Regions from separate parts of the Neobacillus sp. Soil_C_43 genome, predicted to be linked through region 2. Evidence: riboswitches for the same ligand, from Rfam matches in the RefSeq annotation. Region 2 holds a riboswitch; each other region holds the start of a gene.

Region 1 (7,543 bases), on a different contig from region 2:
CCGATACAAAAATCAATGCCGGACAGGTAATTTTATGAAGGTCTGCTTTTACCTGCTCCATAAACGTTAGGATTTCCTTAATCGATTGAACAGGGGTTTTTTCATACGCTAATTCCGTCACATCTGCTTTTTTAATATCAGACCCAATTGCATCTAAAAACCTTACCCCTTCTAACTGCCGGACAGGAGCCATTTCTGGAATATCCACTGCGGCGTTTATTGGAATAATCGCTCGAATCTCTGGATATTTTTCAGCCATGTAAAGAGTCAATGTTCCCCCCATCGAAAGCCCGGTGACAAAAATCGTATCGCAGCGGTCTTTTAACCATTGGAATCCTTCTTCAATAGAAGAAACCCAATCCTGATAGGTAGTTTGTTCCATTTCTTCATAGTGAGTTCCATGACCTTTGAGCCGCGGTCCACATACTGTGTAGCCCGCTTTCGCGTATGCCTCTCCTAGTGGCCGCATACTTTGGGTGCTACCTGTAAACCCATGTGATACTAAAATTCCAACATTGCTTCCCTCAAAGTAAAACGGCTCTGCGCCTTCTAAAATTAGATATTTGTTGGTCATACTCTTCCCTCCATCACATTATTTTCCTCACTTAAGATGTATTCGCTTCCATTAAATAATTACCTGCCTGTGAATAAGTGATTTTCTTGTGGATATTGTTAATAAAAACTACATTATTTGTTGATATCCTTGATCATAAAAAAATAACCTATCCACAATGTGAATAGGTGTCTATTATATTATTTCTGTTTATAATAAGTAATTGCTAATGCAAAAGCTAGTACCGTCCCTTTTACAATATCCATGGCATAATACGGTACAGACATCATGACAAGGCCATTTTGCAGAATACCAATTAATACCGCACCGATAAAGGTACCAAACGCATTTGGTTTACCGGCACCTAGAACTGAAAATCCGATAAAGGCTGCAGCAACCGAATCCATAAGGTAGGGTGCCCCGGAGTTAATTTCTGAAGTCATAACCCTTGATGCAAGGACAATTCCGCCGATTGATGCAAATAAAGCTGAGAGTAAATAAGCCGCCACTTTATATTTATTAACAGGGATCCCTGAAAGTCTTGCAGCCTCTTTGTTTCCGCCAATCACATACATGTAACGACCATGCTTGGTATAAGTCAGAAAGATATGCACAAGAATGACGGTTATCGCCATGATGATAATAATCCATGGAACCGCACCAATCTTTGCAAAAAATGGACTGATTAGTCCCGTTGCCATGGATCCATCTGGCATCACCATATTTTGAGAAACTGTCGCGCCTTTTGTATAGGTAAGTGCGGTCCCTTGAATGATAAACATTGTCGCTAAAGTCATTAGCATGTCTGGGATTCGTAACTTAACGATCATAAACGAATTCAAAGCACCTACAATTAATGAGGCACCAATCGCAGAGATAATCGCAATGAGGGTATTTTGGGAAAACCAGACAAACATAGAAATCACGATGGCATTCGATAACGAAGCTACCGAGCCTACTGATAAATCGAATCCATCTACAGATAATGAAATGGTAATACCTATAGCAATAATCGTCACAATCGAAATCGACCGGAGGATATTGACAATATTACTGCCCTGAATAAAGGTAGGATTTGCCGCTGAAAAAATAATGATAAGTGCAAGAATCGTGATAATGGTCCCGTACTTATATAAAAATTGAAACAATTCAAATGTTTTTTTGGTTGGGGTCTGATTCTTTGCTGTAATATTTGTCTCCATTTTACCTGCCCCCTGTGGAATAAAATAAAAGTTCTTCTTCGTTTGTTCGGTTCGTCTCTAACTCCTTTATTGATTGTCCATCATATAGAATGTAGACCCGATCCGTAATCCCCATAATCTCTGATAGTTCGGAAGAAGCGTAAATAATCGATTTCCCTCTGCTTGCCAATTCCGTAATCAGCTCAAATATGTCTTTTTTGGCACCAACATCGACACCTTTGGTTGGTTCATCAAAAATATAGACATCGGCCTCAGCTACCAGCCACTTTCCTATTGCGACCTTCTGCTGATTTCCTCCAGATAGATTCTGAACCTTTGTTTCTTCAGAAGGTGTTTTAATTCCAAGCCGGCTAATCAGCTGCTTGGCTGTTTCCTTTTCTTTCTTTCTATTTAAAAAGCTAAATACGTTTGCAAAACTGTCCAAATTAGCCGCTGTCAAATTGGATTCCACTGATTCAAGGACAAGAATCCCTTCCTTTCTGCGTTCTTCAGGCACTAACGCCATCCCATTTTTCACCGCATCATATGGGCTATTCAAAGTTAGTTTAACTCCATTAAGAAGGACTTCTCCTCCAGTTAATTTTTCAGAACCAAAAAGCGCCTTGCACAGCTCAGTTTTTCCAGCACCGACTAGCCCAGCTACTCCAACGATTTCTCCAGATTTCACATGTAAATGGAAATCTTTAATTTTACTTCTATCTGAAAGTCCGTTCACTTCAAGAACTGTGTTTCCAATTCTCGTATTCTTTTTCGGGAACTGTTCCTCCAACTTTTGACCAAGCATGTGCTCCACCACTTGATTCTGTGTTGTCTCTGAGATGTTCTCCTTTACGACAAATTCTCCGTTTCTCATTACTGTAATTTCATCACAGATTTCAAAAATCTCTGGCAGGCGGTGAGAAATAAAGATAATCCCAACATTTTGCCTCTTTAATTCGCGGGCAATTCGAAAAAGCTCGGTCGTTTCCGTATGACTTAAGGGTGCAGTTGGTTCATCTAGAATCAGATACTTACACCGATTCGAGACAGCTCTTGCAATGAGAATCATTTGCTTTTCTGCTAGAGAAAGCTCACTCACAAGCTTTTTCGTAGAAAGTGTAATATTCATTTCAGCCAGGATTTGTGCTGCTTTTTGATGAAGAGTCTTCCAGTTCATCCACTGCTTTTTTCCCATATGATGAACCGTATCCATCAACATAATATTCTCGGCGACCGTTAAATTAGGTATAAGGACCGTATCAACTTCTTGATAGACAATCTGTATACCCGCATCCTGGGCATCTTTTGGTGATCGAATGTTCAAAGATTCCCCATCCAGTAAAATCTCACCGGTAAAATGATTATAAGCCCCTGAGAGGACTTTCATTAGAGTTGATTTCCCTGCACCATTTGCTCCAATCAATGCCTGAATCTTTCCTGTCTTTGTTGAAAAATGAACCTGATTTAAAGCTTTCACCCCTGGAAATTCAATAGTTATATTTTTCATTTCCAATGTTGACTGCATGAAATCGTCCCCCCTATCAAACAAACACTCTCTTAATCAAGTGAAAAAGAGAGTGCTTATAGTAACCAATAATTATTTATAATATTTTTTTAATGTTTTCATCCAATCTTCCTCGAATGCACCTGATTGGCCCCATCCAGAAATAATTTTTGATAGATTAACCATGTTAACAGGATCTTTAGACTTTTGAAGATTGTCTTGTGAAACTAGAGAAGCCTCTAAATCATAGGTTTGTGGTGTTTCTTCACCTGCTAGTTTTTTAGAAAGCAATCTCAAATCCACCGCACCAATTAGTTTAGGATCCACGGCAGCTGTGTATTTCCAAGCACTACCTTTTCTTTGAATCTCTTGAAGGTCTGCATTTGAAACATCAATGCCATAAATTTTCACTTCTTCACGGCCCGCCTCTTTTAGAGCTCGTGCCGCACCAATAGCAAAGGCATCCCAAGTAGCAAAGATGGCATCCAACTTTCCTTTTGGATATTTATTTAACATGGCAGCTACGGCGTTTTGTGTTTGAACACTGGTATCTGCAGCGGCTACACCGAACCGTTCCACTTCTTTAATTCCAGGATTTTTTGAAAGTACATCTTGATACACTTTGTTTCGTCTCACCATTGGTGGAAAACCGTCAACCCAAAGGTACGCAATATTCGCTTTGCCCTTCGTATCCTTTACAAGCTGATCTAGTGCTAAAGTTGCCAATGCTTCGTCATCCTGTGATGTAAGTGTTACTCCCTCCACCTCAGCCAACTTTGGATTAGAATCAAATGTAACAACGCTTTTTCCTTTTTCGACAATCTTCTTTACATCGTTCACCGTCGCATCATCATCACCGTGTGAAATAATGAATCCATCATAGTCCTGACCTAACGCCTGATTTATAGCATCATGGAATTTTGCTGTATCTCCATTTGCGGTAAACACATCCACTTTTAAACCTAATGCTTCTCCCTCTTCTTTAGCTCCTGCTAAGAATTGAGCTGTGTGGTCGTCACCGCCAATTTTACGAATCACCTTAATTTTTAATTGGTCGCCTTTAAATTGTTCTGGTACGCCTTCAAGTGATACATTTTTATTTCCGCTTGCTTTCTTGGTTTCTCCCCCTGATGCACACCCTGTGAGTAGCAGGCTTGCTGCCAACGTCGATACAAGCACACTTTTGAAAATATTTTTTTTCATGATAAAAGCTCCCCCTTTTCGTCTTTCTTACCAAAATAAACTATTCCCATTGGAGAAGTCTTTTTTATGTAAAAATAAAAAACCTCTCCAGAAAAGAGAGGTTTCATCACAAATGTTGGACTACTCCTCTCTTATCTCTCAAAACATTAAATGTTTTGCAGGATTTAGCACCAATTCCTTTTTCGGAACGGTTGCTGGGCGTCATCGGGCCAGTCCCTCTGCCACTCTTGATAAGAGAACGTATTATTGATTTAAAGTAATAAACTAAATTTAAACTCACATTAACAAGTTGTCAATAGTATTTTAAATATTTTTAATAAAGTAATAACTCCTTTTTAATCTTATTGAACGGAGTTGGGGAAACTATTATTAAAACTAAACCCAGTTATTGCTTTATTCTCCTAAGAAATTTCGGTATGATTATATTTAGGAAACCGAAATAAATTGTAGAAAGAAGTGTTACCATCCATGAATAAGCAGGAAAGTGCAAAGCGTAATTTACTAATTATGTGGTTTGCCAACTTCTTTGTTGCCGGTAGTATGACGATGGTCATGCCGTTTATTTCGCTGTATATTGAAACGTTTGGGGACTTTTCAGAGAAATATGTCCAACATTGGTCAGGTATTACTTTTGGGATCACCTTTGTTTCTGCCTTTCTTTTTTCACCAGTTTGGGGGAAGATTGGAGATCGCTATGGTCGGAAAAAGATACTTATCATTTGTGGATTAGGGATGGCTGTATCTATCTTTTTAATGGGATTTGTTCATTCAGTCTGGCAGCTGTTCTTGCTACGGTTTTTTATGGGCTTTTTCTCAGGGTTTATCCCGATGTCACAGGCATTCATCTCCACACAAACACCTAAAGAGATTGCTGGTCGTGTCCTTGGGACATTACAAACAGGAAGTATTACGGGTTCGTTGTTAGGACCCATGCTCGGAGGAATTTTAGCCGATACACTCGGCTATGCGACCACCTTTAAATGGACTTCGATTTCCATATTCATCTCTGCCATGCTTGTCATCGCTACGAAGGAATTTCTCGTAGAACCAACGAGGGGTACTAAATCACATTATTCTAGTAAAGAGGTTATCAAACACATCCTACGAAATCCTGTACTATTAACCGTATTGCTTATATCATCTCTTGTACAAATCGCCCATTTCAGCATTCAACCAATCCTGTCGTTATTTGTAAGTGATTTGCATGGGCCAAACAATGTTGCTTTTTATTCAGGGATTGCTTTTTCCGCAGCGGGAATAGGCAACTTACTCATGTCACGGAACTGGGGAAAGATTGCAGATAAATATGGTTATATCAAAATATTAGTCATACTTCTATTTTCAGCAGGGATAGTGTACTTACCAGGAGCGATCGTGACAAGTCTTTGGCAGCTTGTCATCATCCGTATTGCCTTAGGTGTGACCATCGGCGGAATCATTCCTGTCAGGATTGCTTATATCCGCCAGGAGGCTCCGATTACCATGCAAGGTGAGGTCCTTGGCTATAACAATAGTCTAAGATTTCTCGGTAACATCATTGGGCCCATGTTGGGGGGCTTTCTTTCTGGCTACTTTGGCTTTTCCGCTGTTTTTATAAGTACCAGTGCTTTATTGATTATGAGCGGACTGATTTTGCTCGTATCATTGCTCCGACATCCTAAGCTTGTTAAACATACAGCGTAATAACTCATTCAGTATACAAAAGTTACCAAAAAATTTATTGAAATAAATTAGGTTATTCCGGAAATATATGATACAATAACTCTACCATTTGAATTACTGTTTCATTTGTGTGCCCTACTCATTCATGAGTGGGGTTTTTTGTTTTGTTTTTTTTGAATGACTTTGTTAAAATTGCCTGTTGATTTCCGCTCCAGGCTCTTCGCTTTCCGTGGGCGTTTCGGCGAGCCTCCTCGGCGCTTGCGCCTGCGGGGTCTCCCCTGAACCGTACTCCCACAGGAGTCTTCGAGCCTTCCGCTCCCATCAACAGGGTATAAAAATCAACACTGTTCTTTAGCACAGCCTTTTGAATAAAAAAAAACAGACTCTATAAAATAGAGCCTGTCTTATCCGAAATGGTATTAAGCTTTACGAACGTTAGTAGCTTGTGGTCCACGTTGACCTTGTTCTACTTCAAAAGTAACAGCTTGACCTTCGTCTAATGATTTGAAACCTTCGCTTTGGATTGCTGAGAAGTGAACGAATACATCGTCTCCAGCTTCGCGTTCGATGAATCCAAAACCTTTTTCTGCGTTAAACCATTTTACTTTACCTTGTTCCATGTGTGTTTCCTCCTGCTGTGTGCTTTTGCACACATTATGGTACTATCCTTGCACTCAGTGATCATCAAGACGAAAAGTTAACTTATACTATCCTTTACACCGAACAAAAATAATTCTTCTTTAGTATAACATTTCACTTAAATATTTGCAAGAAGACAATAAAGAGTGTCCTTTTAGCCTCTCATGTTTTACCGCACGCGGAAAGCGAAGCGCCTTGAGCGGACATCAACATCCCAGTTTAACAGAGATTATTTTTTTGCAATATTGGCTTCCAACTCGGTAAAATCAAGATTCTGATAATAGCTGTTTTTGACCAAGATATTTGGACCTAAGCATGAAACAGCTGGGCAATGACAGCTTAACTCCTTCGCTATGCCTGTGTTTTGCCAAGCTTGATAGGCCTCTTCAAGTGTAGTTGTTTGGATATTTCCTAAAGGAGGAGTATCTCCGAAATCCGTTACAATAATATCACCGTTAAATATATTCACATTCAAACGGGAACGACCATCTGGATCATTTCTGACGGTTACATTTTCACTCTGATAAAGTCGTTTTAAAAGGTCCAAATCCTCCTGTTTACTGCTGCAAGCATAAAATGGCAGTGTTCCAAAAAGCATCCATACATTTTCATCCCTTATGTCTAATAAATGATGAATTGCGTCCCTAATTTCACTTAATGATAATGTTTCAAGATTACTGGCGAAATCACTCGGATACATAGGATGCACTTCATGGCGTTGACAAAGCATTTCATCTACAATTTGCCGGTGAATTTTTTCCAAATGAGGCAGTGTCCGTTTATTTAACATGGTTTCCGCCG
Region 2 (7,543 bases):
TCGGAAAACGTGGACGTCGGGGCCATTAAAGAAATTAGTGGAGTTGAAGCCGTTTCTGTCGATGAAAATGTCATAAAGATCAACTCGGATACTGGAGTGAACAACTTAAATAAAATCATAGAGCATTTCATGAGCAATCATATCGAAATCCGTTCGTTAGAAGAAAAAGCACCAAACCTAGAGACCGTATTTTTAACCTTAACCGGCAGGAATTTAAGGGACCAATAAGGAGAGGAGGGGACTCCCATGAACATTATCAATATTGCTTGGAAGGGGATTAAATCTGACTTCCGAGACACAAGAACCTTGTTTTTCATGCTAGCTTTTCCGATTGTCTTAATGCTCGTCCTTGGCTCCGCCTTGTCGAATACATTTACGACGAGTCTTCCTGTGGATAATATCCATGTGTTCTATACAGATACGACAACGGGTGAGAATTTCCAGCACTTTATTGCTGAGGTGAAAAAATCAGAGGTCCATTTTAAGAAAGTCACCGATCAAGCAAAGGCGAGAAAGGAAGTTCAACAAAGTAAAGTGGATGGATATGTGGAAGTGTCAGAAAAGGGGATTCAGCTGTATCTCAATAATGGCAACAGTATTGAAGGAAGTATCCTTCAAGGCATGCTTTCTGCTTATGTCGATCAATACAATATCGCCTCTGAAATTATGAAGGTGGCGCCTGACAAGTTGGCTACTGCGTTTACTCCTGAAAAAAAGGCGAATTTTATTAAAGAAACCTCGCTGCAACCGGATAAGCAGCCTAGTTCGATGGACTATTATGCGCTTGTGATTACGACGATGATTATCCTGTACGGGGCGATGTCGGCCAGTTCGTTAATTGTGGAGGAACGAGTGAGAGGGACGGCGAACCGTCTGATTGCCTCTCCAATTAGAAAAAGTGAAATTTTTATCGGAAAAGTGCTCGGAAGTCTCGTGAGTAATAGCTTATGTGCCTTGCTAGTCGTTCAGATGAGCAAACTATTATTCCACGCGAATTGGGGGGATCACCTAGGGATGGTATACGTGGTCCTGCTGACAGAGATTATTTTTGCAGTGAGCTTGGGCATCGGTATCAGCTTCGTGTCCAAAACAAGTGCCGCTCCCAAAGTGATTATTATGCTATTTGTCCAGTTATCCTCCTTTTTTGGTGGAGCTTATTTTAGAATTGTGAATCCTGATGGTGTCTTCAAATTTATTACCGAGCTTTCCCCTCTCACCTGGATGAACTCGGGTTTAACGAAATTGATTTATGCGAATGACCTATCTGCAGCCGTCCCAGCGATCACGATTAATTTGTCTGGGTCACTCCTTTTTTTACTAGTGGCAGTAATCTCTTTACAAAGACGGGAGGGGCTATAAATGAAGGATGTCCTCTGGTTAATTCAAAACACATTAAGTAAGACGTTTCGCAATAAGAAAAACATTATCATGTATCTGTTTATGCCGTTAGTGGGGATTTTCATTGCGTTTATTGCCTATGGTGGGGAACAGAAAGCCCTTCTACATGTAGGCGTCGTCAATCAAGACAAGAGTGAGGTGACGGACGATACAATCCATTTTCTCAAGGGGTTAGAGAATGTGAAGGTTTCTGAGGTCGATGCGGAAAAGGTACAGGACCAGATTACATCCGGTAAACTGGACTGTGTCATCACCTTTGAAAAAGGCTTCTCGGAAAGCGTGTTGAACGGTACGCCAGCACATATCCAGCTTAGTTCCATCAAAGGGGCTGCCGTTACAGGCTTCGTGAAATCCTATTTATATCAATATATCAATAATATCGCGACGATTAGTCGGGCGGCCGATGGGAATCAACCGATGTTTGAGCAAATGTATAAGGACTATCAGCAATCCACCTTTACGCTCGCCACCCATTCATTAGAGGATTCATCGGAAAATAAGAATATGACCAATCAAACGATTGGTTTCCTGATCATGATCATGCTGATGTCAGCGGGGAATATGTCTGAGATCATTCTGTTGGAAAAAGAACAGCGAACCTATTTCCGCTTATTATCGACGCCAATTAATGCTAGAAAGTATCTATTATCCAATGTCATCGTCAACATGATTGTGATGACGATACAGGTATTAATTACGCTTACCATCATGAGAAATATGTTCCATATTGGCATCGGCATGTCCTTCTGGGAAGCGGCCTTCGTGATGTTACTATTTTCCTTGATTGCTGTAGGATTATCGCTTGTCATCATCTCTTTCGCAAACAACCGGAGTGCAGCAGGGGCATTGCAAAATTTAATTATCACACCAACCGTCATGCTGTCCGGCTGCTTCTGGCCAGTGGAAGTTATGCCTACATCCTTACAAAAAATAGCAGAGTTCCTGCCACAGCGCTGGACGTTAGATACATTAACCAAACTACAGGAAGGAAGCTCCTTGAGCAGCTTGTATTTACACTTCATCATCCTGTTCGCCTTTGCAGTAGCCTTTTTCTTACTAGCCGTCTATCGCTTTAGCAGAAACAACACGACACAGAACTTTATATAAAAATTTGGGGACAGTCCCCCGTTGCGCTAAAGCGCCGGGGGACTGTCCCCGAAATTTTTTTAGACGCCCTAAATAGTTGACTTGATAATAATGGAAACACTTACAATTTCAAAATAGTATTTTCTGATGATTGACAAAATAAAAATAGATTAGTAATATCGAAAATGTTAAAAAAAACTAATAATTCTTATCGAGAGTGACCGAGGGACTTGGCCCTATGACGTCCGGCAACCCCCTAATTGGGAAGGTGCCAATTCCAGCAGAATGACTTTCATTCTGAAAGATAAGCTTGAAATAATTGTTTGTATTTCGATGCTTCTTTCAGTTGAAAGGAGCATTTTTTGCGTGAAAAACTTACTGAATCGGACTCACTTTCTTGGGGAACGGCCATTAATTTAAAATATCGCTTATGAAAAAAGAGGTCATCATTATGATTGAAATACGGCAGTTAACAAAGGAATATAAAACAAAAAACGGCACGGTCAAGGGAGTCGATGACGTTTCTTTAACGGTTCAACGAGGCGAAATCTATGGCATCGTCGGCTACTCTGGCGCCGGAAAAAGCTCGTTGCTCCGCTGCATCAACTTATTGGAGCAACCGACTTCAGGCACTATTACCGTCGATGGGACGGACCTTACTTCCTTAAAAGGGGAGAAGCTCCGCCTAGCACGGCTAAAGATTGGTATGATTTTTCAACACTTTTACCTCATCAGCCAGAAGACGGTGTATGAGAACATTGCTTTTTCGCTGAAAGCGGCCAACTATCCGAAGAACCAAATCAGCACACGTGTCTTGGAATTACTTGAAACGGTGGGGCTTGCGGATAAGCGCGATGTGTATCCAGCCCAGCTGAGCGGAGGGCAAAAGCAACGGGTAGGGATTGCGCGTGCCTTGGCCAACAATCCAACGGTCCTCTTATGTGATGAGGCAACCTCCGCCCTTGATCCGACCACGACCAAGTCGATCTTGAATCTATTAAAAAAGATCAACAAGGAACTCAACATTACGATTATTCTTATCACGCATGAGATGAATGTAGTCAAAGAAATTTGCCACCGAATGGCCATTATGCAAAATGGGATGGTCATTGAAGAGGGAACGGTTTACGACATCTTCGCCAACCCTAAAGCGGAACTTACCAAAGAGTTTATTGATAGCGTGGTATCCTTTGACGTTCCGGAATCCATCCTCACTAGCTGTGAAGGGCCGATTATCAAGGTGCTGTTTAAAGGAAAAGTCGCCGGTGAGGGTGTCATTTCAGATATGCTGCAGAAATTCAGCGTAAAAGGGAACTTCCTACATGGTTCCATTGAATACATACAAGAACTGCCCTTGGGCATTTTCATTATGGAACTGAAAGGTGCGAAGGAGGAAGTGACCGCTGCCCTTCGATACATCGAGGACCGGGCAGCGCAAGTGGAGGTGTTACATAATGGGCTTTGATTTTCAGCATCTGGTGGAATTAATTCCAGATATCAATACGGCTTTTATGCAGACGATTTATATGATTGTGATTAGCTTAGCGATCGCCATTGTCATTGGCCTTCCAGTGGGAATCTTGTTATTTGTCACCGATAAAGGTTTGTTTTTACAAAATCGATTTATTCAAGTGATCATGGGATTCCTGGTTAACTTAATCCGGTCTATTCCCTTTATTATTTTGCTGGTTGCGTTAATTCCATTAACCAACTTCATTGTTGGTTCGACGATTGGACCGACAGCCGCAAGCGTGTCGTTATCGGTAGCAGCCATTCCGTTCTTTGCCCGTATCGTCGAATCAGCATTAAGGGAAATCGATAAAGGGGTCATCGAAGCGGCAATTGCGGCGGGAGCGACGCCAACCATGATAATAAAAGATGTTCTGCTCCTTGAAGCAAGATCAGGAATTATCTCGGGTATTACGTTGACCCTTATTAGTTTAATCGGATTTTCGGCCATGGCCGGTACAGTGGGCGGCGGTGGAATTGGAGATTTAGCGATTCGCTTTGGATATTACCGCTATGACAATACCATCATGATTGCCACTGTTGTTATATTAATAGTTTTAGTTCAGGTTATTCAACTGCTTGGTGATTACATTGCCAAAGTTGTCGATAAAAGAAGATAAAGAAAGAAGGAAAAAGTCATGAAAAAATGGTTTTTAGCAATGGTCTTAGTTTTAGTCGTGGGTGCGTTAGCAGCTTGCGGCAGCAGTTCAGAAAGCAAAGACAAAGCAGAGGCAAAATCAAAGGACATTAAATTAGGGGCTACTGCTGGTCCGTACAGTGATATGTTGAAGGAAGCAATTGTTCCTGGTTTAGAAAAGAAGGGCTACAAAGTTGAGATTGTAGAATTCAGCGATTACATTCAGCCAAACAAAGCATTAGATAATGGGGACATCCAAGCAAACCTATTCCAGCATTCTATCTATCTAGAGAATTTCGCAAAGGAAAACAACATGAAGCTGTCTGCACTGATTTCTGTTCCAACTGCACCAATGGGGCTTTACTCTAAGAAATACAAGTCATTGGATGATGTAAAAGACGGGGCAACGGTTACGCTTCCGAATGACCCAACAAACGCGGCTCGTGCCTTAAATACGCTTCGTGATGAAGGCTTAATTACAATTAAAGAAAGTGCCGACCCGTTGAAAGTATCTGAGAAGGACATTGTTGATAATAAGAAAAACTTGAAATTCCAGGCAATTGAAGCTGGTCAGCTTCCACGTTCTGTGGACAGTGTCGATTTAGCTGCTGTACCTGGAAACTTCGCGTTAGCAGCAAAAATGAACTTGCTTGATGCACTTGCAATGGAGAATATGCTAGATTCATATCGCAATATAGTTGCAGTAAAAACAGAAAACAAAGATTCTCAGCTTGCAAAAGATATTAAAGAAGTCGTCGAATCTGCAGACTTCGAAAAAGTCATTGATGAGAAGTTCAAGGGCTTTGGGAAACCTGAGTGGATGAAGAAATAGTTCAAAACGGTTTAATATAAGTATAGAAAAAGGACGCCTTTACATGCGTCCTTTTTAACTATAAGAAAACAGCTAAAACCAAATTGAAAACTCTAGGAGTAGCTCCTTGCTTAATCTTCAAGAACCGGTATTCTCTTAATTTCTGGATCAATAAAGATATCATACTCGTCTAAGCTCTTTGTAGAAAACTCTGAAACTACTGCTCCTTCTGGGCCAGCTTGGAACCAGTGGGGGGTATTAGGTAATAGGGTATATTGTTGTCCCGGCTTTAGTTCAACTTCATGCCAAACGGTAAAGTGCTCTTTTTTATCCTCAGGAATTGTTGCATGTGGATGTTCGCTCTTCAACCCAGGTACATATAAATAGACCGTACCATAGCGACACCTAAAGGTTTCTTCTTTCCCTATATATTCCCCAACAGGCGGATGAATATGTTCAGGACATGTTTGTCTAGGTAACAGAATTAAATCTTTTGCACAACAGCGATCAGTATTGACATATACAACTAGTTGTAATCCAAATTCACGAATTCTACCAAGACCAAAGTCGGCAACTTCAAAGTCTTCAACTTCTTTAGCTGTCAATACAATTCCTGCTTTATTAAGATACTCCAAACTTTCACAACGAATTAAGTCATATTCCGCTTGTTTCATTTTGTTTCCTCCTCATTAAAAACAATGATTAGCCTCTTAATTTCAGTATTAATCCAATCATAAATAACATCCATGCCTAATATACAGGTCTGTTTAACCAAAATTCATATAATCAAAAATGATTTAACCAGAGATCTAGTGAAACTGAATTTTGGTTAAATTCATGTGTATTGTCGTCATGGAAGAAGAGATACCATTCACGTAAACTAACAATAGAAAATGAAAGTGTTTACAAAACTGATAATTAAGAAAATAGGGGATGGATAAAATGGTAAGAAAAATGACAGTGCCTCCAATGGAACTAATTGAATATGATGGTCCAGGCACACAGCTTTGCGCTGTTATGACAGATGTAGGAAGTATTGAAGTAAAAAGGGCAAAAATTCCTGAACCTGCCAATAACGAAGTTAGAATTAAAGTAAAGTGGGTGGGCATTTGTGGTAGTGACGTAGAGGTATATCGTGGAGCGCGAGAACCTGAGTTTATCACGTATCCCACTAGATTGGGGCATGAGGTTGCAGGAGTAGTTGATAAGGTAGGGAAAAATATTATCGGGATTAAAGAAGGAGATCATGTTGCCTTACGGTATGTCTGGGGAGCATTTGCAGAGTATGTATGCTGCAGTCCCTTTGCTGTAAAAGTCTTGCCAAAGGATTTTCCTTTAATTGAAGGTTCACTAATTGAGGTGTTGCCGGCTTTGTTATCTGCGGCTGAGAATGCAGACATTTCGCCGAATAAGAATGTGTTAATTATGGGACAGGGTGTAAGCGGTCTTGCTTTAACACAGGTGGTCAATTTATACAGCCCGAGAAATTTAGTGGTCACTGATTTATTTGACGAAAAACTAGAGCTGGCAAAGAAATATGGGGCAACACATACGTATAAAATGCCATCACCGGATGCTAGAACAATGGATATTGTGGGAGTGGATTTCCCTGATGGCTTTGATATCGTCATTCCTTGCTTACTAGAGGGTTCTGGAATGGTTGACGCGATTGACGCTGCTGCGCAAAATGGCCGAATTGTTATGTATGGCTGTATTGGTACATGTCATAAACCAGTTGACTTCTTTAAAGTACACAAGAAGCGCTTGGACATTTTCTCTACAGAGCCAAAACGAGATATTGATAATAGAAGATATTTTGATGAAGGGCTAAAGTTAGTTCTTGATGGATTAGTAAATACAAAGGAAACGATTACTCATATCTTCCCACTATCAAGAGTTGATGAAGCGTTTAAGATTCGTAATGAGCATAAAGGCGACACGATTCATGTAATGATTGATTGTGAGGTAAATCCAGAGGAAAGTGATGAGTAGAACAGATTGCTTTTATTGCAAAAAGGATGAGCAATTAACAAATCTAATGATTGAAATTTGCAAAATGCCATCCTCCATCCTCTACCTTAATCGAGATCAAACCCATAAAG
Region 3 (7,543 bases), on a different contig from region 2:
GCCATACCAGATGAAAAAGCAAAGCCTTTTAAACCACCCTCCAGCTCTGCAATCACATCTTCCAATGCTTCCCTTGTTGGATTTAAGCTGCGGCCATAATCGTATTTACCGAACTGGTCGAAATCAAATTGGTGGAAGGTGGATGCATGCTGAATGGGCACACTAACAGCACCCGTTGTCGGGTCCACTTTATGCTGATTATGAAGAAGCCTTGTTTCAAAGGTGTATTCCTCGTGTGACATTACACAATCACTCCTTCTTTCACGTTCTCGAACGCCTTTTTCAAGTCTTCAATTAAGTCTTGAGGATCTTCAATCCCAACGGAAAAACGTAATAAACGATTACAAACTCCAGATTGAATTCGTATTTCTTCCGGAATATCCGCATGTGTTTGTGTAGCAGGATACGTAATAAAGCTTTCCGTTCCACCGAGACTTTCTGCAAACGTAATGAGCGATAATCCTTGTAGGAATGGATTCACCCATGCTTCATCTTTTACTCGGAAAGAAACCATTCCACCGCGTCCAGGATATAGAACATCTGTCACATCTTCATGATTAGAAAGATACTCTACCACAGCTTTTGCATTCTTTTCGTGTCTTTCCATTCTAAGCGATAGAGTTTTCATTCCGCGCATTAACAGCCAGGAGTCAAATGGGCTAAGTACGGCACCCGCACCGTTATGATGAAAAGCTAATGCTTCACATAGTTCCTTTCCTTTAGCAACAATCAATCCTGCAAGTACGTCGTTATGACCACCCAGGTACTTCGTTGCACTATGAATAACGATATCAGCCCCGAGCTTAATGGGTTGCTGTAATAGTGGAGTATAGAAGGTATTATCAACAATCAAGAGTATTCCGTGCTCCTTTGCAATTTGAGAAACAGCGGCAATGTCCGATTGCTGCATGAGGGGATTAGTAGGAGTCTCCAAAAAAATGGCCTTTGTTTGTGGAGTAATCTTCCCTTCGATTTCTTCCGGACAACAGGTATTTACATATTGAGTGTTTAATCCCCATTTTTTAAAGCCTTGTTCTAATAAGCGATAGGTACCGCCATATAAATCTTCGCTAACAAGCCATTCATCTCCCGATTGAAATAAGGAAAGAATTGTGAAAATAGCAGCCATACCTGAACTGCAGGCAAAGCCTTGATCACCTGATTCTAAATCAGCAATCGTTTTTTCCAGGAGCTGACGCGTTGGGTTCCCTGTTCGACTATAGTCAAACCCTGTTGATTGCCCGATGCCTTCGTGTCGATAAGCAGTAGAAAAATAAACAGGCGGGTTCACTGTACCTGTCGCTGTCTCGCTGCGGTTTCCAATTTGGGCTAGTTTTGTGTCAATTTTGTACATAACGCACACTCCTTAAAGTTTGTTGTAATTAGAGTTAGTTTGCTAACTTTAACGCTACAGGGCGCTAAAGCTTTCAGATAAATAAAAAAAGTCTTCTTATAAGAAGAAGACTTTTGTACGTACGACCAAATTGTCATTCTTCTTATCTTGCAAATTAGTAAAATTTGCAGGACTTAGCACCTTTTCAATGAACGGATCGTTCTTTGAAGGTTGCTGAGGCGTCGCAGGGCCATTCCCTCAACCTCTCTTGATAAGAAATCAATTATTTAGATTATTTATAAAATTTACTACAAATTGGGGGGGATGTCAATTTGTTTTTATCTTAATGAGGAAACTTTAGTTATAACGGAGAGGACAAAATATTTAATTTATTATCTTAAAATTTATTGACAGTAATAGTTTATGGATTTATTATTAGTTATAACGAACGTTCTTGATAAAGAACTAATCTGGGTAATAAGTTACATAGAACGACAGTTTAAAAACTTAATTATACTAAATTTCAGGTATATCGGATTAGATATGATTCCTGATAATTAAGTGTGGTCTTACTGTTCTTTTTAGTGAACTAATAATGAAGTTGAAAATAATAAATGCTATGAATTTTTTTGATTGGCAGGAGGAAAAGATGAGCGCAATAGCCGGAATATATCATTTAAATAATGAACCTATCAATCTAGAGCAAGGAAACCGGATGATGAAAGAATTAGAAAAATATCCGGCCGATGATATTCAAACTTGGCATAACGACAAAGTCTTCCTTGGCTGCCATGCACAGTGGATTACACCGGAATCAGTTGGTGAAAAACTTCCTTACTATGACCATCAACGGAAGTTAGCCATTACCGCTGATGCAATTATTGATAATAGGGATGAATTGTTTGAGAGATTACAAGTTGATAAAAGGAAAAGAAAAGAGATCACTGATAGTGAATTGATTTTGCTTTCTTATCATAAATGGGGAGAAGACTGTCCGAAATTCCTAATTGGAGACTTCGCCTTTATGATTTGGGATGAAACAAAGCAAAAACTATTTGGTGCGAGGGATTTTTCCGGTGCCAGGACCCTTTATCTTTTTCGAGACAAACAAAGGGTTGTTTTTTGCACAACGATTAAACCATTATTTTCCTTACCATATATTCAGAAAAAATTAAATGAACATTGGTTAGCAGAATATCTTGCTATCTCAAACATGATTGACAACATAGATCCATCTTCAACGGTCTATAAAGACTTAGAACAACTACCTCCTTCACATACAATTTCAGTATCAAACGGGCGAATTACAATCTCAAAATTTAATGTAATTGAAATTACAGATTTAGGACTAAAAACTAATGAAGATTACGAAGAAGCTTTTAGGGATGTAGTCGATAAAGCTGTAAGATCAAGACTCCGAACACATCGTCGTGTGGGTGCACATTTAAGTGGAGGGTTAGATTCAAGTACAGTTGTTAGTTTTGCAGCCAAAGCTTTGAGTGAGAAAAATAGGAAATTACATACGTATAGTTCTGTACCTGTTGATGACTTTTTAGATTGGACACGGGCTCATACAATGGCTGACGAGAGACCGTACATACAGTCAACGGTCCAATATGTTGGTAATATTACAGAGCAGTATTTGGACTTTAAAGGAAAAACCCCCTACTCAGAAATTGATGATTGGCTTGAAACTATGGAAATGCCTTACAAATTTTTCGAAAATTCAATATGGGTTAAAGGAATTTATGAAAAAGCACAACAGGATGGGATAGGAGTGCTATTAGGAGGAGCAAGAGGAAACTTTACCATCTCTTGGGGGCCTGCATTAGACTATTATGCATTTCTATTAAAGAAGTTTAACCTGTATCGGCTCTTTCGTGAAGTAAATATATATAGTAAAAATATTGGTGCGGAAAGATCTAAAATCTTAAAAGTAGTTGGAAAAAAGGCATTCCCACTTCTAAAAGATCTATTTCCTCCAAAATACCAATACGACCTGCCAGTATTAATTAATTCTGAATTTGCCAAGAAAACTAATGTTTTTTCTGCATTAGAGGAATCTGGTTTAAACACTGGAAATTCCATAGCTCGTAATATACATGAAATACGAGGAAATCATTTTGGACAAATAAATTTATGGAACACAACAGGTACCAGTGGGACAAAATTATCATTACGTTATTCAGTACAGAGCCACGATCCTACAAATGATTTACGAGTTATTCGCTTTTGCTTATCCACTCCTATTGAACAATTTGTTCAGAATGGATTAGATAGAGCACTTATCCGTAGGGCAACAAATACCTATCTTCCTGATGATGTTAGGTTAAATCAACGTGTTAGGGGAATACAAGCTGCAGATGTGGTACATCGAATGAAGCCTTCTTGGAATGAATTTATTGAAGAGCTTAGACAGGTTAGTGTAAATCCATTAGCCTCAGAATTCCTAAATATGGAGGTAATTAAGGATGCACTAACCAAGATCAAGGACGAACCACGTCCAGAGTATGCATTTAATCCTGATTTTAGAATATTAATGCGAAGTCTAATTATCACTCGATTTTTAAATACCATTAATTGAAAGGAGGTGAGTTTTATGAAAAAGAATTGGCAAGCGCCTACATTAGAAGTACTAGATATTAAAATGACAATGGCTGGCCCAGGTATAGCTATTGTTGATCAGGTATACGAAGATGAGGATGAAAGAGGAGCACTTCACCACAGTTAAATAATTATTCAAAATTAAGGTTATTAGCACGCCCTTATACATATGAAAAAGTATAAGGGTTTTTTATCACATAGAGAATAAGTTGGAGTGAAATTTATGATTGGAACCGAGAAAAGAACGGTTTACACAGCATTTGGCCTAAGGATTTCAAGTGATATCCTCCTTCCAGAGTTAGACCAATGTAGCAACATAGAAGATAATGTGGATTTAGAAATTAAATATGGTGATTTGTCCGAAACCTGGAATAGATTATCATACCCTGAAGCAGTATTCATTGTTAAAGATGACTTCATAATGTTTCAAATCCCTGATACTGCGACGTTTTGTATACAAAATAGCAAAAAAATCATTGTCTGCCCAATAAATGGTGCAGATCTTGGGAAGATCCGACTGTACATCCTTGGTACATGTATGGGAGCCATTTTGCTGCAAAATAGGTTATTACCATTACATGGAAGTGCTGTTGAAATCAATGGGGAGGCATATGCTTTTATTGGTGAGTCGGGTGCTGGGAAGTCTACATTGGCTGCAGCCTTTTTAAACAATGGATACAAACTATTGAGTGATGACGTTATTGCTGTTTCATTATCAAACGATAATATTCCTCATGTTATTCCTTCTTTTCCACAGCAAAAGTTGTGGCATGAGAGTTTAGATCAATTTGGTATGGATACAGCCGATCTAAAGCCTTTATTTGATAGGGAAACAAAATATGCAGTACCCATTCCAACAAAGTTCTGTGAGAAACCCTTACCACTAGCAGGGATATTTGAACTAGTAAAAACACATAATGAAGAAATTGAGATGCATAAAATTGGAAAGTTGGAGTGTTTTCTGACTTTGTTAAATCATACGTACCGAAAGTCATTAATCAGGCGTCTTGGTTTAGAAGAATGGCACTTTACATATTCATCTAGAGTCTTAAGTAATATAGAAATCTTTAAATTACAACGCCCAACTTCGACATTTACAGCTCAAAATCTATTAACTTTAATTTTAAATACTATCAAATAGGAGGGACTTAAAATATTATGATAAATACTCTAAAGGTGACAACTCGTTCTACAATAGTACAAAGTCAAAAGCAGTTAGTAAGTGATATGGATGGGGAAAAGGTGATGCTTAGTATTACTAACGGGAAATATTATAACCTAGGGGATATAGGTGGGGATATATGGGGATTATTAGAAAAACCCATATTGGTTAAAGAACTAGTTACAGCATTATTATCAAAATATGAGGTTGAACAAGCAGAATGTGAGATTCAGGTGATTGATTTCTTACATGATTTATTGAAGGAAGGATTGGTAAAGTTTATATAATCGAAAGTTTAATATTGGAAATTGTTTAATTGAGGTAGCTTTCATGTATATTTTTAGAAAAATAAAGAAATTCTTACTGTTTGATAATGAAATGAGGTTGCTACTTTTAGAGGCACTTTTTTATTTAGGATACGCTCGCCTACTTAAATCTTTACCTTTTTCAAAGATTATTCCCATATTAGGTGTGTATATGGATAAAACCTCAATTAATAATTTTGATTCTAATTCTAATAGAAAGTTATTAGAGGAGATATCCTCCGCTATCCATTTAATGAGTAGATTTACACTTTGGGAAAGTCAATGTTTAGTAAAAGCAATAGCAGCTATGAAAATGCTAGAGAAGCGTCGGATTGAAAGCATACTTTACTTAGGAACAAATAAAGATAGAAACGGCAAATTGATTGCGCATGCATGGTTACGAAGTGGGAATTATTATTTAACTGGTGCAGAAGAAATGAACAAGTTTGCTGTTGTTTGTAAGATCGCAAAACTATTCAGTAACCAAAATGAAGGGGAACTAAATGAAAACCAAACCCAATCTTGATGTATCCGGCTTTTCAAACGAGTTAAAATTACTACTTGGTATTTTGAGGATGGATAAAGACTATAAAGAACTACAGTTAATAGAGGGTATGTTTAAAGATATTGATTGGAGTCTATTTATTGAATTAGTTAAGCATCATCGAGTTTACCCAATTATTTATAAAAAAATAAAAAATATTGGTGAGAATGCCATTCCTTCACATGTACAAAAAACATTATATGAATTGTATAAAAAGAATACTTTCCAAATGTTATTGATGAGCGGGGAAATGGAGCGGCTAGGAAAACTATTAGATGAACATGAGATTCAGACCCTTTTTTTAAAAGGTCCAATACTTTCTTCAGAGCTTTATTCGGATATCTCCCTTCGGACATGTAATGATATTGATCTACTTATCCCACAATGTGATTTGGGGAAAATGGAAACTCTCCTTAAGGAGAATGGCTATGTAAAGGATGATTATATACAAACAGTACTAGGAGACTGGAAATGGAGGCATCACCATGTAGCTTTTTACAATTATGAAAAAGGCATTAAGCTTGAAGTACATTGGAGACTTAATCCTGGACCGTCAAAGGAACCTAGCTTTTATGAAATGTGGAAACGAAAAAGAAAATGTTCGCTATTTAGTTCTCCGGTTTATTATTTAGGGCGTGAGGATCTATTTTATTTCTTGGTTACACATGGTGCTCGACATGGGTGGTCAAGACTTCGTTGGTTAGTAGATATTAGCCAATTATTGAAACAAGAGATTTGTGTAAAACAAACACTTAAGTTAATGCAAAAATATAAAACCCTTCATTTATGTGGGCAAGCTGCCATATTAACTTCTCAATTAATAGGTACTGAATTAAAAGGAGAAATTAGTCAAATAGCAACCGGTAAAAGGTCAAGAAAGTTAGCTCATGATGCATTGTTTTATATTAAACAAATGATTAATTTGCATTCAGAGCCACTTACTATTGAAGTATCTAAATACCATAAATATCATCTATTTTCATTAATGTCCTTTCAGCATAAATTATTATTTATTTTAAGCTTTCTTTATCCATACCATGAGGATGCTATAACATTGCCATTACCAAAAAAGGTACACTTTTTATATTTCCCATTACGCCCACTCCTATGGGTATGGAGGAGAGTTAGGAAATTTGCTTTCACTCAGGAGGATATCAAGTGAAACATCTATTTTATTTTACTAAATCTTTACAAGCTTTTGCTGGAAAAAAACTATATTTTAATCTTATTGGTATGGTATTAATAAGTTTCCTTGAAGGGTTAGGGATTGTTTTGTTAATTCCCATGATCAGCACGATTGGAATTTTAACCGTAAACATACATTCTGCTCCTATACCAGCAATACATGAATTGCTTGATAAATATCCTAAAACCCAGAGTTTATCTATAATACTTTGTATCTATATCCTATTGGTTGTTGGTCAGGGAGTTATACAAAAAAAAGTGGTTCTAAATAATATAAAAATACAAATTGGGTTTATAAATAACTTAAGATTAGAAACGTATCGAATTCTTTTAGAAGCAGATTGGGCTTTTTTAATGAAAAAAAGGAAGTCTGATTTAATTAATTCTTTAACAGATGAACTTGGACGTGT
Region 4 (7,543 bases), on a different contig from region 2:
GGATTAATCAGATACGCTCTTGCCATTTGTACCTTTCTTTCAAGCACCGCAAACTCACTAACCATTCCCATTTGTTCAGCTTTTCGTGCTTTTTCTTGAAGTGAAGCAATTTCCTGTTTTAACTCATGTTCTGTCATATCACTGTACCGTTTCTCCTGCTGCATCCAATTCACTCCCCTTTATCTTCTTTTTTTAGTATAGTAATTTTTATAGGATTAATAAAGGCTTAAAACTCACACAAAGGAGAGCACACCATGAAAACAATGATTGTAACTGGGGCAGGATCAGGCTTAGGCAAAGAATTAGCTTTCTTATTTTCGAAAAAGGGCTTTCATCTTTTATTAGTTGGAAGAACAGTTGAAAAATTAGTGGAAGCCAAACAAGAAATTGAAGCACTAGGTGGAAAAGCTGATCTTTTATCAGTGGATATCTCCAACAATGAAGATGTGGTTTCAAAATTAAATGGGCTTAACGAACGCTATCAAGTTGCTGGCTTGGTCAACAACGCAGGTGTCGGTCATTTTGGACCGTTTACCGAGATGGACGATACACAAATAAAAGAAATGCTTGAGACGAATGTATGGGGAACGATTTTGATGACAAAAGCCATTCTTCCACTTTTATCCCAAAATGGAGAAGGCCGAATAATGAATATTATTTCTACTGCTGGCTTGCGTGGGAAAGTAAACGAAGCAGTGTATGTTGCCAGCAAATTTGCTGTAAGAGGATTTACGGAAAGTCTACAAAAAGAATACGAAGGTTCTGGAATCAAATTTAATGCAGTGTACATGGGCGGGATGGACACCCCCTTTTGGGACGAAAGCTCTCATGTTTCAGACAAATCACGTTTTAGATCGCCTAAAGAAGTAGCAGAAATTATTATGGATCAAATCGATCAGGATTCTATTATTATTGAGAGTAAATAAAGCTAATAAATAAGGGGACAGGCTCCACTCAGTCTGTCCCCTACTCTTTAATTTTCTTCACTTTCTAAATCAGAAAGAAATCTCTCGATATTATCCATTGAAAATCCTTTACGATATAAGGCCTGCTTCATCTTTTGTTGATATTCAAATCCACTTAAGTGAGCATATTTTCTATGAGCTTTTTCACCTTGGAAGCGAACAGCTCCCATTTCCTCATCATCTTCTTTTTCAACTTTTGTTTCATTCACGGCAATTCCTATGACCTCAAAAGGATACCCTTTTCGTAAGAGTAAATTTTCTAGCTTCTGCTTCTGAATTTTTAAAGATTCCTTTGAATTTCTTTGAAAAAATTTCTCACTCATTTTTGTTGCTTTTTCAATTTGCTGCTCTCGAGGATACTCCTCTAATGCTTGCATAAGAGTCGCCTCTCCAATCCCTTTTTCTTTTAACTCTAACTTAATTAAATCAGGACCTTTATCTGTCGTATTCGCCTGCGTCCTTACATAAGCCAAGGCATATTCCTGATCATTAATATATTTTTGCGAGATTAACCGATGGAGAACCTCGTTAATGACGGGTTCATCAAGTTCCTTTTTTAAAAGGTAATCCTTGATTTCTTTTTCCGACCTCATCCTTCTTACCAGATAATTGACCGCTAAGTTGTAGGCCTTACGGATATCGTCTTGATACTGAATTTCCAAGAAAGAAAAATCATCAAGCTCCATCCCTTTTTTTAAATTGAATTTAATTAACACATCGCTGTCGACACTAAAGGCAAATTCTTCACCCTTGCCCTTACCATAATCCATAAAAACGTTAAAACGGTCTACATTTTTTTGCTGTGTGGTGATTTTCGTAATAATGGCCATTTCCTTCACCTCACTTCCACTTTACCATACTTTTTTATTAAAATAAGGTAAAATAAAGCAAAAGGAGGTCTTCTACATGAAAATTGCAATTGCAGGTGGAACAGGCTTTGTTGGGAGGGCACTTGTCAATGAACTAAGTAAGTATGAACATGAAATAGTTATTTTAACTCGCCGAGCAAGAAAATCTAACGAGAAGGCCAACATTCGATATACGCAGTGGTTAACTGATAATGCGAACCCTGTTATAGACCTCCAAGATACGGATATCTTTATAAACCTCGCAGGTGAATCGATTAACAGTGGGCGCTGGACCGAAGAGAGAAAAAGTAAAATTTTATCTAGTCGAATGGAAGCAGTTGATGCAGTCCTGGACATAGTAAACCAATTAGACCGGAAACCGCAGGTGCTTATTAACGCCAGTGCGATTGGTATATACGGAACATCAGAAACAAAAGTTTTTACTGAAAATAACGAAAAACTAGGCACGGATTTTTTAGCAGAAACAGTCGTAAACTGGGAACAAGAAGCGAGCAAGGCGGTTTCATTAGGAATTAGAACGGTCTTATGCAGATTTGGTATCATTCTTGAAAAGGATGCTGGAGCTCTTCCTAAGATGCTGATGCCTTATAAGTGGTTTATAGGAGGCAATATTGGAAGTGGCAAACAGTGGATGTCATGGATTCACCTTGAGGATGTAGTAAAAGGTATTATTTTTGCAATGGAAAATAAACAAATTCAAGGCCCTGTAAATTTCACTGCTCCAAATCCTGTGATGATGAGCGATTTGGGCAAGACACTTGCTCAAGTATTGCATCGACCGCACTGGCTTCCTGTTCCTAGTTTCGCCCTTCGTTTGCTCCTTGGTGAAATGAGCACCTTAGTGGTAGATGGGCAAAAGGTTTTACCGAATAAACTTTTAGATCATGGATTCCAATTCCAGTACCCTACTTTAGAAAAAGCATTAAAAAATATATTTTCCTAAAAAAAGTATCATTCCTTTCTTAAAAGGTAAAAATGGAAATAAGTACATATTTAGTGCTTCATTTTTACCACTTAGCTTGATGACAATTAACAAACAAAAAATGTTGAAAGGAATGAGCAAAATGGCGGGAAAAAAGAAAAAAGATTTGGGTAGAGGTAAATATACCTTAACAAGTACACAAGAGGTTTTATACCAGCGTGATTTTAAGATGGCTGACCGTGCTGCCGGCTATCATGACAGCAAAACTAAGCTGTAAGTGACGGAATTCCATACGTATACAAAAAATTAATTTAAAGTTTTTCCATTAATGAGCCCCTTTCAAATTGTAAAAGCTATTAGGGAGTGAGAGATATCTTTCTCCCTCTAGCTGAAATTGAAAGGGGTTTTAGTAATGGGTCGAATGCATAATGGAGGTTCTCACAAAAATAATAAAGCATCACTTCCACAAACACCGAAAAATATGAAAACAGATGGAAATGATGTAGAATACTCACAAGAATTTGCTGATCATGCAGATCTTGAAGCACAAGCCCGTGCTAATGCCGCTAACCAGCGTGTGAAGAATAAGAAAAGATAAGAATAAAAAAAGAGAAGCAGGCTTTGCCCTGCTTCTTAAAGTATATAAAAGGGGGGAAATAAATGGTATATCAGCGAGCTCTAATGAGAGGCTTCAGCGTGCTGAGCTGTTAGAACTCGTTATACTGTTAATTAGTGTTCACATTTTTTACAGGTGTCTTTTGGAAATAGCCTTTGATAAACGGAACTGTGTATCGGTCAAGACCGAAGAGGTAAGCTCCAGTTCCTACGAATAGAAGGATCATTGCTGCTGTATAAAGAATTGGGTTCGTGCTTGTTGTGCCTGCCAGCATGAAGTTTAAGTTCATAAATGCACCGGCGATTAATGCTGGAAGAGTGGCTAATCCAACAACTAATCCTAAACCAACAAGTAATTCTCCCCAAGGAATTAATACGTTAAAGATTTGAACATTTGGAATAGCAAATTGTTGTAAGAAATCTGCGTACCATGCTTGCACTGCTGGATGATCACCCGTTGCATTTGCGAGTGCACCTTTTAAAAATCCGCCAGCATCAAATTCACCGGTTAATTTATGATATCCTGCTTCAATCCATTGTAATCCAAGCCAAACTCTTAGAACTGTCCAAACAACGGCTGCTTGAGGGGTTTTATACCATCTCATCACAATCATCTCCAATTATTTTATTTGTGAACACTTTCACAATAAAGTGTAATGATAAGTTCTTTCCCCTTTCGATGAGGGGTGTTCAGCTAGCTGTGTCGTATAGGGAAGTTAGTTTGTGTTTCTTTGTTTGTGAATTGTTTCACTATCTTCTCTACACTTATAATATACTCTCCTGTACTTTAAATGACAACGGCTTTCACAGTTTCTTAACATATTAATGTTAGAAAGTTGAATAATATGTGAACTTAATAAGTTGTTAATATTAGATACTTGTGGATAATTATTCTGATTTTTGTGGATATTGTGAATAAGTCTGTGGAATACCTTTAAAACAGGACTTTTGATGTGGATAATGCGGTGGATAAACACGGAATATCCGTGACTATTGAATTAAATTTCTACATCTTGTTCAAATAAAAAAAGTAGATTTAGAAGTTTGCTACTTCTACTTTTTCCTTCTTCTCCCTGATAAAAGTAGATCTAGAACCTCGCTACTTTTACTTTTTTCTTCTTTTCTCTGAAAAAAGTAGATCTAGAGCCTTGCTACTTCTACTGTTTCCTTCTTTTCTCTATAAAAAGTAGATCTAGAGCCCCTTGTTACTTCTACTTTTTCCTTCTTTTCTCTATAAAAAGTAGATCTAGAGCCTTGCTACTTCTACTTTTCCCTTCTTCTCTCTATAAAAAGTAGATCTAGAGCCTTGCTACTTCTACTTTTTCCTTCTTCTCTCTGAAAAAAGTAGATCTAGAACCTCGCTACTTTTACTTTTTTCTTCTTTTCTCTGAAAAAAGTAGATCTAGAGCCTTGCTACTTCTACTTTTTCCTTCTTCTCTCTGAAAAAAGTAGATCTAGAGCCTGGCTTTCTTAAAATAAAAAAAAGAGCCATATAGCTCTTTCATTATTTGTAGACTCTTATAAAGCCTTAAGCGTTTTTATTTGTTTCACTCTCTCATATTCTCCTATAATCGGATAATAGATAAGATTATTTTGTTTGGCCAAAAGGCCAATTTCTCTATCTGTCGCTTTGATTACAAACGTTTCCTCCGCCACTTCTTCAATCCAAGTAATGGAAGGAGTCACCTGTTTATGCATCACTCCATGCACCAGCCACGTTTCCTTCTTGTCACTCTTACTAAACCCCGTTACCGCTACTTGAGAACACGTATTATTCTGTTTAACTGGGGAATTTTGACACACATAGACTAAATCCTCAATGACAGCACTCGCCGTAGGAAACATTCCAGCTCCCGGCCCCTGAAGCGTAATTTCACCTACAATATCCGATTGGACATTTACTGCGTTCTGAACGCCTTCTACATGATAAAATGGATGCTCTTTTCCCACAAGAGCTGGTTTGACCGTTGCTTTTATTTGACCGTCCAGCCTTGTGATACTCGCAATATGTTTGAACCGTAGTTCTGCCCTATCGACAGCATCAATCAATTCACTTGTGATTGACGTGATCCCCTCACGTTCAACCTCCTGCCAATTAGGTTCTTCTCCAAATGCAAGTCTGCTTAAAATCATGGTTTTATAAAAGGCATCAAAGCCCTCCACATCATTTGTTGGGTCAGCTTCAGCATAGCCATTCTCTTGGGCTAATATTAACGCCTGTGCAAATGACTGCTTTTTCTCCCTCATTTCGGTAAGAATAAAATTGGAGGTTCCATTTAGAATTCCTCTGACCTGCTTGACACGATTAATATTTAAAAGCTGTCTAAGTGTTTGAATAACGGGAATTCCACCTGCTACGGTTGCTTCAAATCCAACAGAAACCTTTTTCTCTGCTGCAAGATCAAGAAGTTCTTTCCCGTGATGGGCAAACATTTCCTTATTTGCTGTAATGATGTGGCAGCCCCGCTGTATGGCTGATTTTAAAAATGTAAATGTCGGCTCTTTATCGACAATAGCCTCCACAACAACATCAAGCTGTTCGAGATTTAAGATATCCGCAAATTCTGTTGTTACTAATACATTTTCACTAATATTTCTTTTCTTTTGCGTGTTTCTGATGAGAACAGCGGCAACTTCAACCTTTTTGCCCAATGTAGCTGTAAGCTCCTCACTGTGTGATTGTATTGTTCGATAAACTCCTTCACCAACTGTTCCAAATCCAAGGATTGCTACTTTGATTGCAGACACATACATCCATCCCTTCACTACACGATTTTTGACACGAAGCTGTTTATTTTTCAAAAAGAAAAACCCTCTTCAATAAGAAGAGGGTTGGATTCCTCCTCTTATCTATCAGGTTAAAAATAACCTGCAGGAATTAGCACCTTTTCAAGGAATACCTTGAAGGTTGCCGGGTTTCATCGGGCCTAGTCCCTCCACCACTCTGGATAAGAGTTTTTATTTGATTTTTCATTAAATTTCCAAGTTATAAAGAAAATTTTAGTTGATGTAATGTTAAATGTCAATATATTCTTTCAATTCATTACGATCGTACACCTGTAAATTTGGCATGCTCTTCTTTTACTAAATTGATAAAATTTCCCCTCTCAAAATCCATACTGATAATCATTTTAATATTTTTCTCCATGCTTAAAAACCGCTTCACCTTTCTATTTTGGTGAATGATATATGAGTATCTAACATCCTTTTCCAGTGTAGCAAACCAGTCTTCTTCCCTTAATCTGATTATATTCTTGTCAAATTTCGATTTAGGTGACCAATCAGGAATGAAAAATTCAATGACTCCCCCTGCTAGATCAATTAGTAAATCAAAAAGAAAACTGCTAATGGAAAATCACTCCTCAAGCACAATATTCATAAAACTATTGTATCTTTCCATTGAAATAAATAAAAGGGGATCGGTAATTTGTAGATATATCATGAATTTGTGTAGATATATTATAAAAATGTGTAGATAAAACGCAAAAGTGTGTAGATATCGCGATACAGCCCCTTTTCATGAGCAAAAAGAAACCTGCCAATGGCAGGTTTCTCACATTTTATCGTTTCAGTTTTCCCTCAGCAAGCTCGATTTGCTTCCCAACCTGCTCTGGAGCCGTACCACCAAAGCTATTTCGAACCGCAACTACGTGTTCTGGGGCTAAAACCTCGTAAATATCCTCTTCAAATAAAGGACTGAAATCTTGATATTCTTCAAAGCTTAAATCAAGCAAAAACTTATTAGACTGGATCGAGTATAAAACAATTTTTCCAATAACCTCATGGGCCTCACGGAACGGTAACCCCTTAGTTACCAGATAATCGGCAATATCCGTAGCATTCGAGAAGTCGTTGTTAATTGCTTTACGCATCACATCTTTTTTAACCGTCATCGTTTCAATCATTGGAGCCAATAGTTTTAAAGAACCTTCCAATGTTTCTACCGTATCAAACATACCTTCTTTATCTTCTTGTAAGTCCTTATTGTAGGCAAGCGGCAAACCTTTCAAAACAGTCAGCAGCCCAATCAAATTGCCATACGTACGGCCTGTTTTTCCACGAAGCAGCTCTGGTACGTCTGGATTCTTCTTTTGCGGCATAATACTCGAGCCTGTACAGAAGGAATCATCCAGTTCAACAAATTGGAATTCTTGGCTGGACCAGATCACTAA

Evidence for each region. A riboswitch is a leader RNA that binds a small molecule or an ion and turns the genes downstream of it on or off. The one in region 2 is predicted to bind S-adenosylmethionine.
Region 1: another riboswitch for S-adenosylmethionine. It lies ahead of AC3A54_RS20640 (sugar ABC transporter substrate-binding protein); the one in region 2 lies ahead of AC3A54_RS16525 (methionine ABC transporter ATP-binding protein).
Region 3: another riboswitch for S-adenosylmethionine. It lies ahead of AC3A54_RS14530 (methionine biosynthesis PLP-dependent protein); the one in region 2 lies ahead of AC3A54_RS16525 (methionine ABC transporter ATP-binding protein).
Region 4: another riboswitch for S-adenosylmethionine. It lies ahead of AC3A54_RS15200 (homoserine dehydrogenase); the one in region 2 lies ahead of AC3A54_RS16525 (methionine ABC transporter ATP-binding protein).

The regions. Positions count from the first base shown of each region.
Region 1 covers NZ_JBDGJV010000018.1:58,810-66,352, reverse strand. Annotated here, with positions in the region: gene AC3A54_RS20655 (alpha/beta hydrolase) at 1-574, opposite strand, end outside; gene AC3A54_RS20650 (ABC transporter permease) at 754-1,755, opposite strand; gene AC3A54_RS20645 (sugar ABC transporter ATP-binding protein) at 1,757-3,259, opposite strand; gene AC3A54_RS20640 (sugar ABC transporter substrate-binding protein) at 3,332-4,441, opposite strand; SAM riboswitch class I at 4,570-4,678, opposite strand; gene AC3A54_RS20635 (MFS transporter) at 4,910-6,124, shown strand; gene AC3A54_RS20630 (cold-shock protein) at 6,523-6,723, opposite strand; gene yfkAB (radical SAM/CxCxxxxC motif protein YfkAB) at 6,972-7,543, opposite strand, start outside.
Region 2 covers NZ_JBDGJV010000012.1:136,020-143,562, reverse strand. Annotated here, with positions in the region: gene AC3A54_RS16540 (ABC transporter ATP-binding protein) at 1-228, shown strand, start outside; gene AC3A54_RS16535 (ABC transporter permease) at 247-1,359, shown strand; gene AC3A54_RS16530 (ABC transporter permease) at 1,360-2,505, shown strand; SAM riboswitch class I at 2,690-2,795, shown strand; gene AC3A54_RS16525 (methionine ABC transporter ATP-binding protein) at 2,936-3,949, shown strand; gene AC3A54_RS16520 (methionine ABC transporter permease) at 3,939-4,613, shown strand; gene AC3A54_RS16515 (MetQ/NlpA family ABC transporter substrate-binding protein) at 4,632-5,462, shown strand; gene AC3A54_RS16510 (D-lyxose/D-mannose family sugar isomerase) at 5,573-6,115, opposite strand; gene AC3A54_RS16505 (zinc-dependent alcohol dehydrogenase) at 6,384-7,433, shown strand; gene AC3A54_RS16500 (HIT family protein) at 7,426-7,543, shown strand, end outside.
Region 3 covers NZ_JBDGJV010000010.1:81,105-88,647, reverse strand. Annotated here, with positions in the region: gene metC (cystathionine beta-lyase) at 1-242, opposite strand, end outside; gene AC3A54_RS14530 (methionine biosynthesis PLP-dependent protein) at 242-1,354, opposite strand; SAM riboswitch class I at 1,494-1,611, opposite strand; gene AC3A54_RS14525 (asparagine synthase-related protein) at 1,983-3,917, shown strand; gene AC3A54_RS14520 (paeninodin family lasso peptide) at 3,933-4,064, shown strand; gene AC3A54_RS14515 (aldolase) at 4,161-5,078, shown strand; gene AC3A54_RS14510 (lasso peptide biosynthesis PqqD family chaperone) at 5,096-5,386, shown strand; gene AC3A54_RS14505 (lasso peptide biosynthesis B2 protein) at 5,430-5,930, shown strand; gene AC3A54_RS14500 (nucleotidyltransferase domain-containing protein) at 5,908-7,110, shown strand; gene AC3A54_RS14495 (ABC transporter ATP-binding protein) at 7,107-7,543, shown strand, end outside.
Region 4 covers NZ_JBDGJV010000011.1:22,350-29,892, forward strand. Annotated here, with positions in the region: gene AC3A54_RS15165 (YfhH family protein) at 1-164, opposite strand, end outside; gene AC3A54_RS15170 (SDR family NAD(P)-dependent oxidoreductase) at 255-926, shown strand; gene recX (recombination regulator RecX) at 974-1,795, opposite strand; gene AC3A54_RS15180 (TIGR01777 family oxidoreductase) at 1,872-2,777, shown strand; gene AC3A54_RS15185 (YfhE family protein) at 2,899-3,033, shown strand; gene AC3A54_RS15190 (YfhD family protein) at 3,169-3,354, shown strand; gene AC3A54_RS15195 (DoxX family membrane protein) at 3,482-3,976, opposite strand; gene AC3A54_RS15200 (homoserine dehydrogenase) at 4,890-6,173, opposite strand; SAM riboswitch class I at 6,215-6,326, opposite strand; gene argH (argininosuccinate lyase) at 6,932-7,543, opposite strand, start outside.